2 regions of the Caminicella sporogenes DSM 14501 genome follow, and region 2 is predicted to be linked to the other one. Evidence: riboswitches for the same ligand, from Rfam matches in the RefSeq annotation. Region 2 holds a riboswitch; the other holds the start of a gene.
The links. Region 2 has a riboswitch for cobalamin ahead of BUA90_RS05675 (S-layer homology domain-containing protein). Riboswitches for the same ligand answer to the same signal wherever they lie in the genome.
Positions count from the first base shown of each region.

Region 1 (5,982 bases), on a different contig from region 2:
CTTTTTCTATACCAAAACCATCATAAAACCCCATTACCCCTTCAATTATAGAAATATCCTTGTCAAATGAATTTTTAAAAAAAATATCTTTTATTGCGTTTTCTTTCAACATCCAACTGTCAAGATTTCTAGATTTATTACCTGTTACAAAACTATGAAAAGCAGGGTCAATATAATCGGGACCAACTTTGTAGGACTGCACATTTAACCCTCTTTTTCTAAGAGCTTTCATTATTCCTATAGACAGTGTTGTCTTACCGACACCACTTTGAGTCCCTGCAATAACAAATCTTGGTATTTTCATAATTATCATCCTCTTGCTTTCAGCTTTTAATTTTTTTAATCCTTTATCTATTATCCACTGCCAGTAATTGTCCTTTTTTACTGATTTACTGCAATTAAAACCGGAAATCCATCCACATATTGCAGCCTTGCAATACCACAATTATAAATATTGAATTTCCAATATCCATCTATACTTTTACATATTTCTTGAGATAATATAGCTCTAATAACTCCAGAATGAGATACAATCAGTATTTTACCATTTTTACAGCTTTTAACTATGTTTTTATATGCTCCATTTACCCTATCATACATTTGATATAAACTTTCACCATCTGGAAAAATAAAGTTAACAAAATCTTTTTCCCATTTTTTAGACTTTTCTGGATATTTTTCACATATTTCTCCATAGCTTAAATTTTCCCATTTACCAAAATTTATTTCCCTAAGTCCCGGTTCTTCAATAATATTAACTCCATGATGTTTATTTATTATTTGAGCTGTCTTTAAACATCTATCTAAATCACTGCATATTATCATATTTAACTTTTCATTTTTTAATTTTTCACAGACCATTTCAGCCTGTTGTATTCCCTTTTTAGTCAATTTTGAATTAGTCCACCCGCTAAACAACTTTTTTTTATTAGTTTCTGTTTCTCCATGTCTTACAAATATTATTTCTAACATCACTACCACCTAAGTCATATAAATATAAAGAAAATTATATAGCTTAACAAAAATATTATCTCTGAAAGTTCAATCAATGAACCTAATATATCTCCTGTTATTCCATCTATCTTCAATGTAATATGTCTTACATACCATAAAGCAAATAAATTGACTATCAATATGCACAACATGGCAATTGGAAACAATAATGCTAAAACAATTGAAATCACATATGCAATAATTAACTGCATATTAGTTATTTTTCCAATAAATAAATTGCCCATTCCATTTGCTTTTGCAGTTTTTCCAATTTTACATGCCACTACAATATTTAATCTTGAAGCCACAGGCATTAAAAGTAAAATAGGATAAATATATGGAATAGGTATTTTATTTATTAATGCCATTTTCATAATTAGTACACAAAAAAGTGCTAAAGCTCCATTTGTTCCAAGTCTACTGTCTTTCATTATTTCCAATACTCTATCTTTTGGTCTATTGCTGTAAATTCCATCAAAAGTATCTGCAAGTCCATCAAGATGCAGTCCACCCGTAATGATTATTTCTACTATTACAGCAAATACAGCTGCTAAAAAACTTCCTCCTAAATTAAGTCCAATATAATATCCTGCTAAAATGAAAGTACCAATAATTAAGCCAACTAGCGGAAAATATATTATACCATTTAAAAAATCTTCTTCTGTAACATTTAAATTAAACCTTATAGGTATACGAGTTAAAAACTGAATCATTAAAATAAAACGCTTCATCTTTATGTCCTTTCTACTTTATCTTTACAGGTATACCTGAAACTATAAAATAAACTTCGTCAGCTTTTCCTGCAATTAACTGATTCATCCTTCCAGCTATATCTCTAAAAATTCTAGACAATCTACTTTCCGGAACAATTCCCATGCCAAGCTCATTAGTAACAATAACCATATTTATTTCTGCTTTTTTTACTTCATCAATTAGTAAAACAATTTGCTCTTTTATATCATTTTCAATATCATCTACTTCTTCCCAATCAACTTTATCCCAATCTATATTTGAATTATCAAACATCAGATTAGTAATCATAATTGTCATACAATCTAATAGTACTGTATCGTGCTTTTTGGCAATTTTTTGTATATGTTTATAAATATCTCTATACATTTCAAAAGTAGTCCATTCGCTTGGTCTTGATTCTCTATGTCTTTTTATTCTATTCTTCATGCCATCATCAAAAGGTATAGCAGTAGCTATATAAGCTATTTTCTTTCCTATTTCAGATACGTATTTTTCAGCAAAAGAACTTTTTCCACTTCTTGCTCCGCCGGTTATCAAAATTATTTTTTTGTTTGAATTCATATAAACTCCTCCAAAGTTGGAAGTAAGGTATAAATATGTTTTCATTACTCTTATTTATACATCTTTAATCCATTTTTTTTGATTATCATTGTAGAAAGATATGGGATTTTTTCACTTTTTACTATATCTATATCTGTAATAACTCTTTCTTCTTCTGTACCACATTTAGAAATTAAAATAAAATTATTTTCAAGTCCTCTTTTTATTAGCTCATTGGCAAGAATTTTACAATCATTTGACGGTTTCATTACTATAACATTTTCAAAATTATCTAAAGCTCTTATTAACTTGTCCCCATCACCTTTTCTCAATGGAACTACACTAAAACCTTCTTCCCATTCCACTATGGGTATGTTCAAACTACCTGCTACTGAACAAAAAGAAGTTATTCCGGGTATAGTTTCAACTTCAACATCATATTTTTTTAAATAAGGTAAAAGATACATATATGTACTATAAACCGTAGGGTCACCTAAAGTAATAAATGCCACTGATTTGCCTTCATTTAGAAGCTTTGCTATAATAAGTGCATTTTCTTCCCATTTATTTTGAAGCTCATTTTCATCATATATCATAGGAAAAGTTAAATATATTATCTTCACATCTTTTTTTATATGCTCTTTAGCTATATCGTAAGCAAAACTTCCTGCTGACTTTCTCTTTTCTGGACATATTACTACGTCTACTTCATTTAATATCCTCTTTGCTTTAACAGTTATAAGTTCTGAATCCCCCGGTCCAACTCCAACCCCATAAAATTTACCTTTTTTCATATATACCTCCTGAAAATTTGAAATTATCTCTAATAAAAAATATTATGTTTATAAAAATAATGGAAAAGGTCTAAAAACTTTTTCCATTAAGACTTTTTTACATAATCAAAAAAAATGCACTACGGAATATAAGTGCATTTTTATACATACTTTAATAAATCATACACTTCCCTCCGAAGTAGTTGCTAACGTTTTAAGGCAGGTTTCCTGGCTCGCGCTTCATCCTACTCCCTTGCCTTCCTTAAAAAATTAAGTGGCATAATAAGGTTTCGTATTCGCTTACAGTAGCGGGGGCTGCGTCGGACTCTCACCGAACTTCCCTTTTAACTTCTTTTTTTACAAAGAAGCACCTTAAAACTTACAAATATTAAATTAAAACTTCACTTTAATCTTTATTATAAAAATTTCAGCAAAAATTGTCAATAAAACCTAGGGTTTTGTCTAAAAATTACGAAAATATTTTTATCTCAATTTTTTACAAGAAATTGAAAATATTTAAATAAAATCAACTGGTATGATAATACATATAAATTATTTCACTTTTACTGCTGTACCGTAAACCAATAGCTCAGCTGCTCCCTGCATTATTGCTGAAGTCGCAAACCTAATATTCACAACTGCATTTGCCCCTTTTTCCTGAGCTTGTTTTACCATTCTGTCTATAGCAACTTGTCTTGCTTCATCTAACATTTCTGTGTATTGTGTTATTTCACCTCCAACTATAGTTTTAAAACCTGCTAATATATCTTTTCCCAAATGTTTTGATTGAATCGTACTTCCTCTTACCAATCCCAATACCTCTACTATTTCTCTTCCTTTAACTTCTTCAGTGTTTACTAAAATCATTTTCATTACTCCTTTCTATTTGCAAATTTTTTTTATTATTATATTCTTCTCTTGCCAATCTCCACTGCTCTCTAGCTCTAATTTCTATATGTCTTTTTTTCTTTATATCTGGATTGCTTAATGCTTTATCAAACCACTTTATAGCCTCTTTATAATTACCAACTCTTCTGTTAAGTTCTCCTAAAAGATATAGAATCACTACTTCATTGTATTCTTCTTTATCTAATCTTTCTTTTGTATAAGCATTTTGAAATGCATCTATTGTAAATTTTAAAAATTCCTTTTCTCTTTCATCATTCATATATCTATAAAACCAAGCAAGTCTCAAACATACTTTTCCAATATTTATATATTTAGATTTTGACACCTGATAACATATCAATGCTAATTTATATACCTGTATAGCTTCTTCTAAATTTCTTTCTTTTCCATAACTTCTCTGCTTCCAACGTGAAGTTATAAACTTTACTATTTTTTCCTTTTCCAATTCATTTATTTTTGAAAAAGTACTTTCTAGTGCTGCATATCCGCAATTTGGACATACAAAAACGTTATAAAACAAAGGATTTTCACTTTTATAATAAGGACAAAAATCTTCATCTCTCTTAATAACTCTAATTGCTGAAGTTCTAACCTTTTTAGTAGTAAACTTCATTTTGCATATTGGACATTCAATTTCTCTATCATAAAAATGGTCTAATAATTGTTTGTTCATATATACACCTCTATTACTAATTTATTATTTGATTTTCTATTTTATCTTTTTCTTCAATACTTGTATCATCACTTTTTATCTTTTTAGTACCTTTTATAATCACTTCTTTGCTCGGCTTATAATAATCTTTTGAAATCAATTTTCTTTTTATTTCTCTTCCATTTTCATATATAATCATATATGAGGAAACTATATAGCCATTTCTACCTTTACTTTTAACTATCATTTTATCTTCTGGTAAATTTTCATCAAATAGTATCTCTGTATCTTTTTTGATAACTTTATCAATCTTGCTAATTAATTTTACTATCTGATTATTTTCCTTATGACCGTATATATTAACTGTCAACTTATTCCCCTTAACAAAACTCTGTATATAAATTGGATATTTAGTCGTATTTTGAAATTTAAAGTCCAGCACTCCATATGCCACAGTTGCATCAAGCCCCTTAGGAACATATGTAGAAGGAATGGTATGATTAACTCTTTCAATTACCTCAAGCTGACTTTTTAAAACACTATTATATATAGTACTAGAAACTTGACATACTCCTCCTCCTATACCGTCAATCAATTCTCCTTTATAAATCACAGGTGCTGCTTGATACCCATTGCTTATACTCCTAGGTCCAACTATTTTATTAAAAGAAAATATTTCACCGGGTAAAAGCACTGTTCCATCTAATGCTTTTGATGCTAAATATATATTGTGACTTCTTCCCTTTTTATTCAAATTAAAAATAGTCGTATGAGAACCTAATAAGTCTGTAATATAACTAAGCATTTCAGAAGTATATTTAGGATATACAGGCTTAACAACTAAATTAACTTCGACTAATTCATCATACTTTCTTTTTAATAATTCTCTCGTAATAATTTCTTTAGTCTTTTCTCTATCTAAAATCAGTCCAACGGCTTCATCTTTTATAACAAACTTTCCTTTTATACGCTTTATACTAGCTTCAACACAGGGTTTATTTATTTCTTTTTCAATAGCACTTAAAATTTTGTCTAATTTTCCAAAATCTAAAGAAGTCTTTATAGAAATATTATGAGGATTTTTAAAAAGCTCTAAAACAGTTTTGAATCTGTCTAATAAATTTCCTTTACGTCCTATTAAAAAAGCATCATTTATAGCTTTTTTTAAATCATACTTTAATCCAATCTCATTTCCTTTAAAAACCCATACTTTATCTTTATAATGCAGCATTAATTTGTCTTTACCATCTATATCTCCTATTTCATCTTCAACTTTATTTACTGCCTCAGCAACAGACAGTCCTCCTACATCAATATTTTCAACATATACACCATTATGAATTGAATCACTAAAAATCATAA
Region 1 is NZ_FRAJ01000005.1:28,135-34,116, forward strand. Features, by position in the region: gene BUA90_RS03120 (cobyrinic acid a,c-diamide synthase CobB) at 1-304, opposite strand, end outside; gene cobC (alpha-ribazole phosphatase) at 382-972, opposite strand; gene cobS (adenosylcobinamide-GDP ribazoletransferase) at 987-1,724, opposite strand; gene cobU (bifunctional adenosylcobinamide kinase/adenosylcobinamide-phosphate guanylyltransferase) at 1,738-2,307, opposite strand; gene cobI (precorrin-2 C(20)-methyltransferase) at 2,358-3,080, opposite strand; cobalamin riboswitch at 3,261-3,449, opposite strand; gene BUA90_RS03145 (YbjQ family protein) at 3,612-3,926, opposite strand; gene BUA90_RS03150 (DUF2225 domain-containing protein) at 3,907-4,641, opposite strand; gene BUA90_RS03155 (VanW family protein) at 4,658-5,982, opposite strand, start outside.
Region 1: another riboswitch for cobalamin. It lies ahead of cobI (precorrin-2 C(20)-methyltransferase); the one in region 2 lies ahead of BUA90_RS05675 (S-layer homology domain-containing protein).

Region 2 (5,982 bases):
ATGCCTAATGTGGGTTCAAATGGAAAATATCTAAAAGATGGCGATGATATTGTATGGTATTATGGTGCATATGGATTTGATACTGTGTATACTAAGATGAGAGTTGATAAGACATCAGTAAAAGTTGGAGAGGAAATCAGAGTACACGTAGATGGGTATCCTAAAGGATTTTTATTCGAAAGAGAAGACGTAGAAGGAGCTATTATTTTAGTAAATGGAGAACCATTTGAAATAGATGGAAAAGTAGTAAAAACAGATAAAAATGGAAATGCAACTTTAAAGTTTGATAGAGATGGAACATATACGATTTCTCTGATAAGATACAAAAAGAATAGAGGAAATTATATAGATATTGTAAGACCTGTACCGATAACTATTAAAGTAGGAACAGGAAAATTAAGTGATGATGAACAAGCTGTAAAAAATCCAGAATATAGTAATGAAGATAAGATTGTCAGTGATAAAAATGCTAAAGAAAGTGAGCTAGTAAAGGCAATAAAAAGTGTTGCCGATAAACTAGGTAATAAGATAGATGGATTGAAGACAGAAACAGAAGCAGTAAAAGCAGTAAATGATGCAAAAGATGTTTTAAGTATTATGAAAAAAGCCTCAGAAAAAATTAAAACAGAAAAAGGAGCAAAAGAAATAGCAGATAATAATGTAAAAGTAATGAAACAGTTAATAAAGCTGGTAGAAAAGATAAAGAAAGAAGAAGAGAAAAAAGAAATAAACAAAGTAGCAGCAGATAATGTAGAAATAACATTAAAAGTAGTAGAAAAGATTAAAGATGTAGAAGAAATTAACAGAGTAGTAGAAAATGTTATAGAAACATCTGTAGAACTTATAAAGAAAATAGGAAGAGAGAGAGCAATAGATATAAAAGATAAAGTAGTAAAGTTAATAGAAAAAGTATTAGAAAAAGCAAGTGAAAAGGAATTAGGTGGAAAAGAAGTAAAAATAGAAGAGGAAAAAGCAATAGCAGTAGTAGATATTAAAATTATTAAAGAAATAGCAGAAAATACAGTAAATACAGTAAAAATGATAAAAGAAAAATTAGACAGAGATATAGTAGAAAAAGGGCTAGAAAAGAAGATAACTATAAAAATACCAGAGGTGAATAAAAAGGAAATACAAGCAAAGCTTCCAGTTAATATGGTGAAAATATTAAAAGAAAATGGAATAGAAAAAGCAGTAGTAAAGACAGAAAATGTAGTATTTGAAATAACATCAAATACATTTAAAGAAAAAGATAAAGAAGTAATATTAAGTGTGAAAACTATTGATAGAAATGATTTAACTCCACTTGAAAGAAATAAAATACCAAGTGAAAGTATAGTAGTGCAATTAGAAGCAAAAGCAGGAAAGGAAAAAATAAATAGTTTTAAAGAACCAATGGCAGTAAGTATACCATATAACGGAGAGGTAAAAGATAGTGAAACAGTACAAGTATTTCTATTGAAAGATAATGGAATAGTAGAAAATATTGGCGGGAAGTATGATAAAAATACAAATATGGTAACTTTTACGACACCACATTTTAGTAAATATTTTGCAAAGAAAGTAGATAAGAATGAAATAAAAATAACATTTAAAGATTTAAGTGGATATGAATGGGCAAGAAAGGCAATAGAATCTATTGCAAGTAAAGGAATAATAAGAGGAAGAGGGGAAGGAATATTTGACCCGGCAGCTAAAATAACGAGGGCAGAATTTGCAACTTTAGTAACAAAACTGATGGGATATACTGCAGAGGATATTGAATTATCATTTAAAGATGTAGCAAAAGATGCTTGGTATTATAAGAGCATAGCAGCTGCATATAAAAATGGATTAATTAAGGGTAAAAGCAAAAGTGTATTTGACCCAAATGGAAATATTACAAGAGAAGAAATGTCATTAATAATAGCAAAAGCGTTAAGGCAAAGAGGGTTTAAAAATGCAATGCCAGATGAATTAAATATTTTTACAGATAGAGATGAAATATCAGTATGGGCAAGAGATGCAGTAAGTATGTGTGTAAGAGAGAGTATTATAAAAGGTATGGAAGATGGAAGATTTGTACCAAGAGATAAAGCAAACAGAGCACAAGCTGCAGTTATGCTTTACAGATTATATCAATTAATTAAATAAGAATGAAAATAGACTGCTGTCTTAGTGGAGATGGCAGTCTATTTTTTTACTTAGATATTGTTATGTTGCTAATGATTAATCTTTTTGTTATAATTTAAGTCAGAAAATTTAATAAAAATTAATTTAGGTTCTCTATTTAGAGATTAAAAGGGAAAGAGGTGGAAATCCTCTGCAGCCCCCGCTACTGTAATGGTGGACGAAATCTGGTATATAACACTGTGACTTATGTCATGGGAAGTTCAGAAAGTAGGAAGAAGCCAGAGCCAGGAGACCTGCCTAAATAAAAAATCTTCGGAGGGAAGATGTTGCTCAATGATATGATATTAAAACATTATGTTGCGTTGAACAACATAATGTTTTTCTTTGTTACAGTATAAAAAAGAAACCTGAGAAAAGTTATCAGGTTTTATATATATTTATTATTTAAAAGGGGTGTGAGTACATGGAAAAATTTGCTACAAGAAATCTGAAAATTATTGCAAAATTGATGATAATTGCTATGCTCATTTTTGGCATAACTCCAATTATGCCAGTAGTTGAGAAGCATTACATTAGTAATGCTGTATCTAAGGAAAAGTCTGTGTTTGAAGTTGTATATAAAGCCGTATATTATCATTATGATAAATATACGACTGGAACTCCAGTAGATGCAGGTTATGGAAAATTTGGAGCATATGAAGCATATATACTTACAAAAGCAGGAGAAACAGTATCAGAGTGGGTGTATAACGGTTCAAATTTAAAAGAAGACGTAATAAAACTAATGGACGATACAATAAAAAATTCAGATAAGAAAAAGAAAGATTGGACTGGAAAAGAAGTTTATGCAAAATCGTCAAAGAGAGCAGCACAAGAGTATTTGGCAGCAAAGGAATGGGGAGAAAAGGATAGAGCAGAAGCTTTACTGAATATATTAAAGCAGAGACAAGAAAGAAATGAAGATGGTTCATTAGATGGAAATCCATATTCAGATATACCAGCATATGAACTTTTAGGAAGAGCAGGGGATATAGAAAAAATAGATGTTTCAAAAGCAATAGAATACATATTAAAAAGTCAAGACAGCAGTACAGGAGCATGGAGTAATAGTTATAATGATTTTATGCTTACAGCTCAGGCAGTAAGAGCTTTAGCATATTTAAAAGATTATGCGGGAAGTAAAGTAAATGAAGTAGAAAATGCTATAAATAGCGGATTAAAATGGTTAAAGAGTAAACAGCAGTCAGATGGTGGATTTAAAAGTAGTCCTTATGATGATGTAGCAGTGGATACTGTAGAAGTAATATTGACATTAGATGTACTAAATATAAATTTAGATAGTTGGACAAGCAGTGAAGGAAAATCTCCAGTAGATTATTTAAGAGAAAAGACATTAAATAGCGATGGAAGTTTTGGGACATATAGAAATTTAGTAGATGCTACATGGGTATTAGATGCTTATACCAGATTGAATTTGTTATCAGTAAAAGAAAATGATAGTAGTGATGATGGAGAAAATGTTCAGCCTTCTGATTCTACTATTAAAGTATATATAGCGATAATTGGAAAAGATGGAGAAATAATATGTTTTCCAAGGACAGTAATTTTATCAAAAGATAATAAATATGGTTTGACAGCTTTAGGAGCTTTAGATGCTGCTGGAGTAGATTATAGAATAAGTAAAGAGTGGGATGGATTTGTTGAAGAGATAGAGGGAATAAGAAATAAAGGTATGAATGGTTGGATGTATGCAGTTAATGGAAGTATACCATCAGTTTTAGCAGCAGATAAAAGAGTTAAATCTTCTGATAAAATATTGTGGTGGTATAGTGAAGATTCTATGGGAAAAGCTCCAAGCTGGCCAAGTGATAATTCATCATCAGCTCAAACTGTTATAAGTAAAGAAAAGGCAGAAAAAATAGAAAAAAAATTAAAAGAATATGATAAAAAACTTTCAGATATAAAAAATAAAACTATTATACTTAAAACTGAAAAAATAATGGATTTGGAAAAAGCTAAAAAATTAAAAGAACAATTAGATAATAACAAAGTAAAATTAAGTTTAAAAATAGGAAAAGATGGAGGAATAATAGCTGATACAAAAGTGGAAGAAGTATCTTTATTAGTGCCAGAAAGGGCATTGACTAAAAATAAAAATATTAGTATTGAAGAAATGAATAAAAACAGTAAAAAACCAAAACAATATGCTGTAAAGATTAATTCATCTATTTATGAATTTAAACCAAGTGGAATTAAGTTTGATAAACCAGTTACTATTAGTATCAAACTTCCTGTAACTAAAGATATGAACTTAGATAGATTGACTCCTGCATGGTATGATGAAGAAAATAAGAAGTGGATACCTATATCAGGAGTAATAGATGCTGAGGAAGGAATAGCAGTATTTAAAGTGAATCATTTTACTAAATTTGCAGTAATTGAAATGCCAAAGAGAGTATTTTTTAAAGATGTTAATGAAAATGTTGGCTGGGCTAAAGATGCCATTGAAATTTTAGCAGGACAAAATATTATAAAAGGTACTGGCAATGGCAGATATGAACCACAAAGAGCTATAACTCGTGCTGAATTTGTTAATTTGATTGTTAATGCATTAAATTTATCATCAAATAAAGATAGTGATATAATATTTAAAGATGTAAAGGATACAGATTGGTTTAGCAAAGCAGTAAAAATTGCATATGAAAACAATATAATTCTTGGAGATGAAGAAGGCAGATTTAGACCAAATGATAAGATAACTAGAAATGAAATGGCAGCGATTTTTTATAGATTGAACAAATCTGATGCAGATGTAAAAGATTATAAATTAAATATAAAAGATAAATCTCAAATTCCTATATGGGCATTAAATGGAGTTAAGTATGTATATAAAAAGGGCTTAATGATAGGATATAAAGATAATACATTTAGAGGGGACAAACTCTTTTCAAGAGCAGAGGTAGCAGTAGTTATTTACAGGTATTTAAATGATAATAATAATTAAATAAGCTGTATAAAGGGGAGAATAGTTTCTCTCCTTTAGCTGTTTAATAAATGTTTATATATATTCAGACGAGGTGTTTAAATATGAAGATAAAAAATTTTTCTAAGATATTTTTTATAATAGTTTTAATTTCTTTAGTTATAAGTGGGTGTGGAAGTAAGAATGGAAGTAGTTTAAATGGTCAAGCTGTATTAGTAGTAACGAAGAATTATGGAAAAGATGTTATATTTGATAAAAAAGTTAAGATAGATAAAAATTATACTGTTATGGATATATTAGAAGAAAATTTACAAGTAGGAACTAAATGGGGTGGAGATTTTGTATCAGAAATAAATGGTATAAAAAGTGATAATGGAGGAGTAAGTGGAAAACGTCAAGATTGGTTTTATTTTGTAAATGGGGTTTGTGCAGATACGGGAGCTTCAGAATACGAAGTAAAAAGTCAGGATATTGTGTGGTGGGATTATCATCCTTGGGAAAATATGAACTCTGCTAATTCTGCTGTTATAGGGTGTTTTCCAGAGCCTTTTATTCATGGGTATAGAAATAAGCCTAATAAAGTTATAATAATGGCTTCAACAGATAATTTAGATTTAGCAAATTCTTTAAAGGATTCTATTTTATCTAAAGGAGCTGAAAATATTGAAGTTAAAAAGTTAGATGAAAATTTAATAAAAGATAGATTAGGACCTACTATTGTTATTGGACAGTGGGATGAAATAAAAAAATTAAATTACATAAATAACTTAAATGAAGAATATAAAAAATCTGGAATAAATGTACATTTTAAAGATGAAAAAATAGAGTTATTAAAGTATGATGGGACTGCTGTAAAAAAAATCAAAGAAAATGCAGGAGTAATTACTGCA
Region 2 is NZ_FRAJ01000008.1:40,472-46,453, reverse strand. Features, by position in the region: gene BUA90_RS12260 (S-layer homology domain-containing protein) at 1-2,130, shown strand, start outside; cobalamin riboswitch at 2,239-2,424, shown strand; gene BUA90_RS05675 (S-layer homology domain-containing protein) at 2,573-5,113, shown strand; gene BUA90_RS05670 (DUF4430 domain-containing protein) at 5,197-5,982, shown strand, end outside.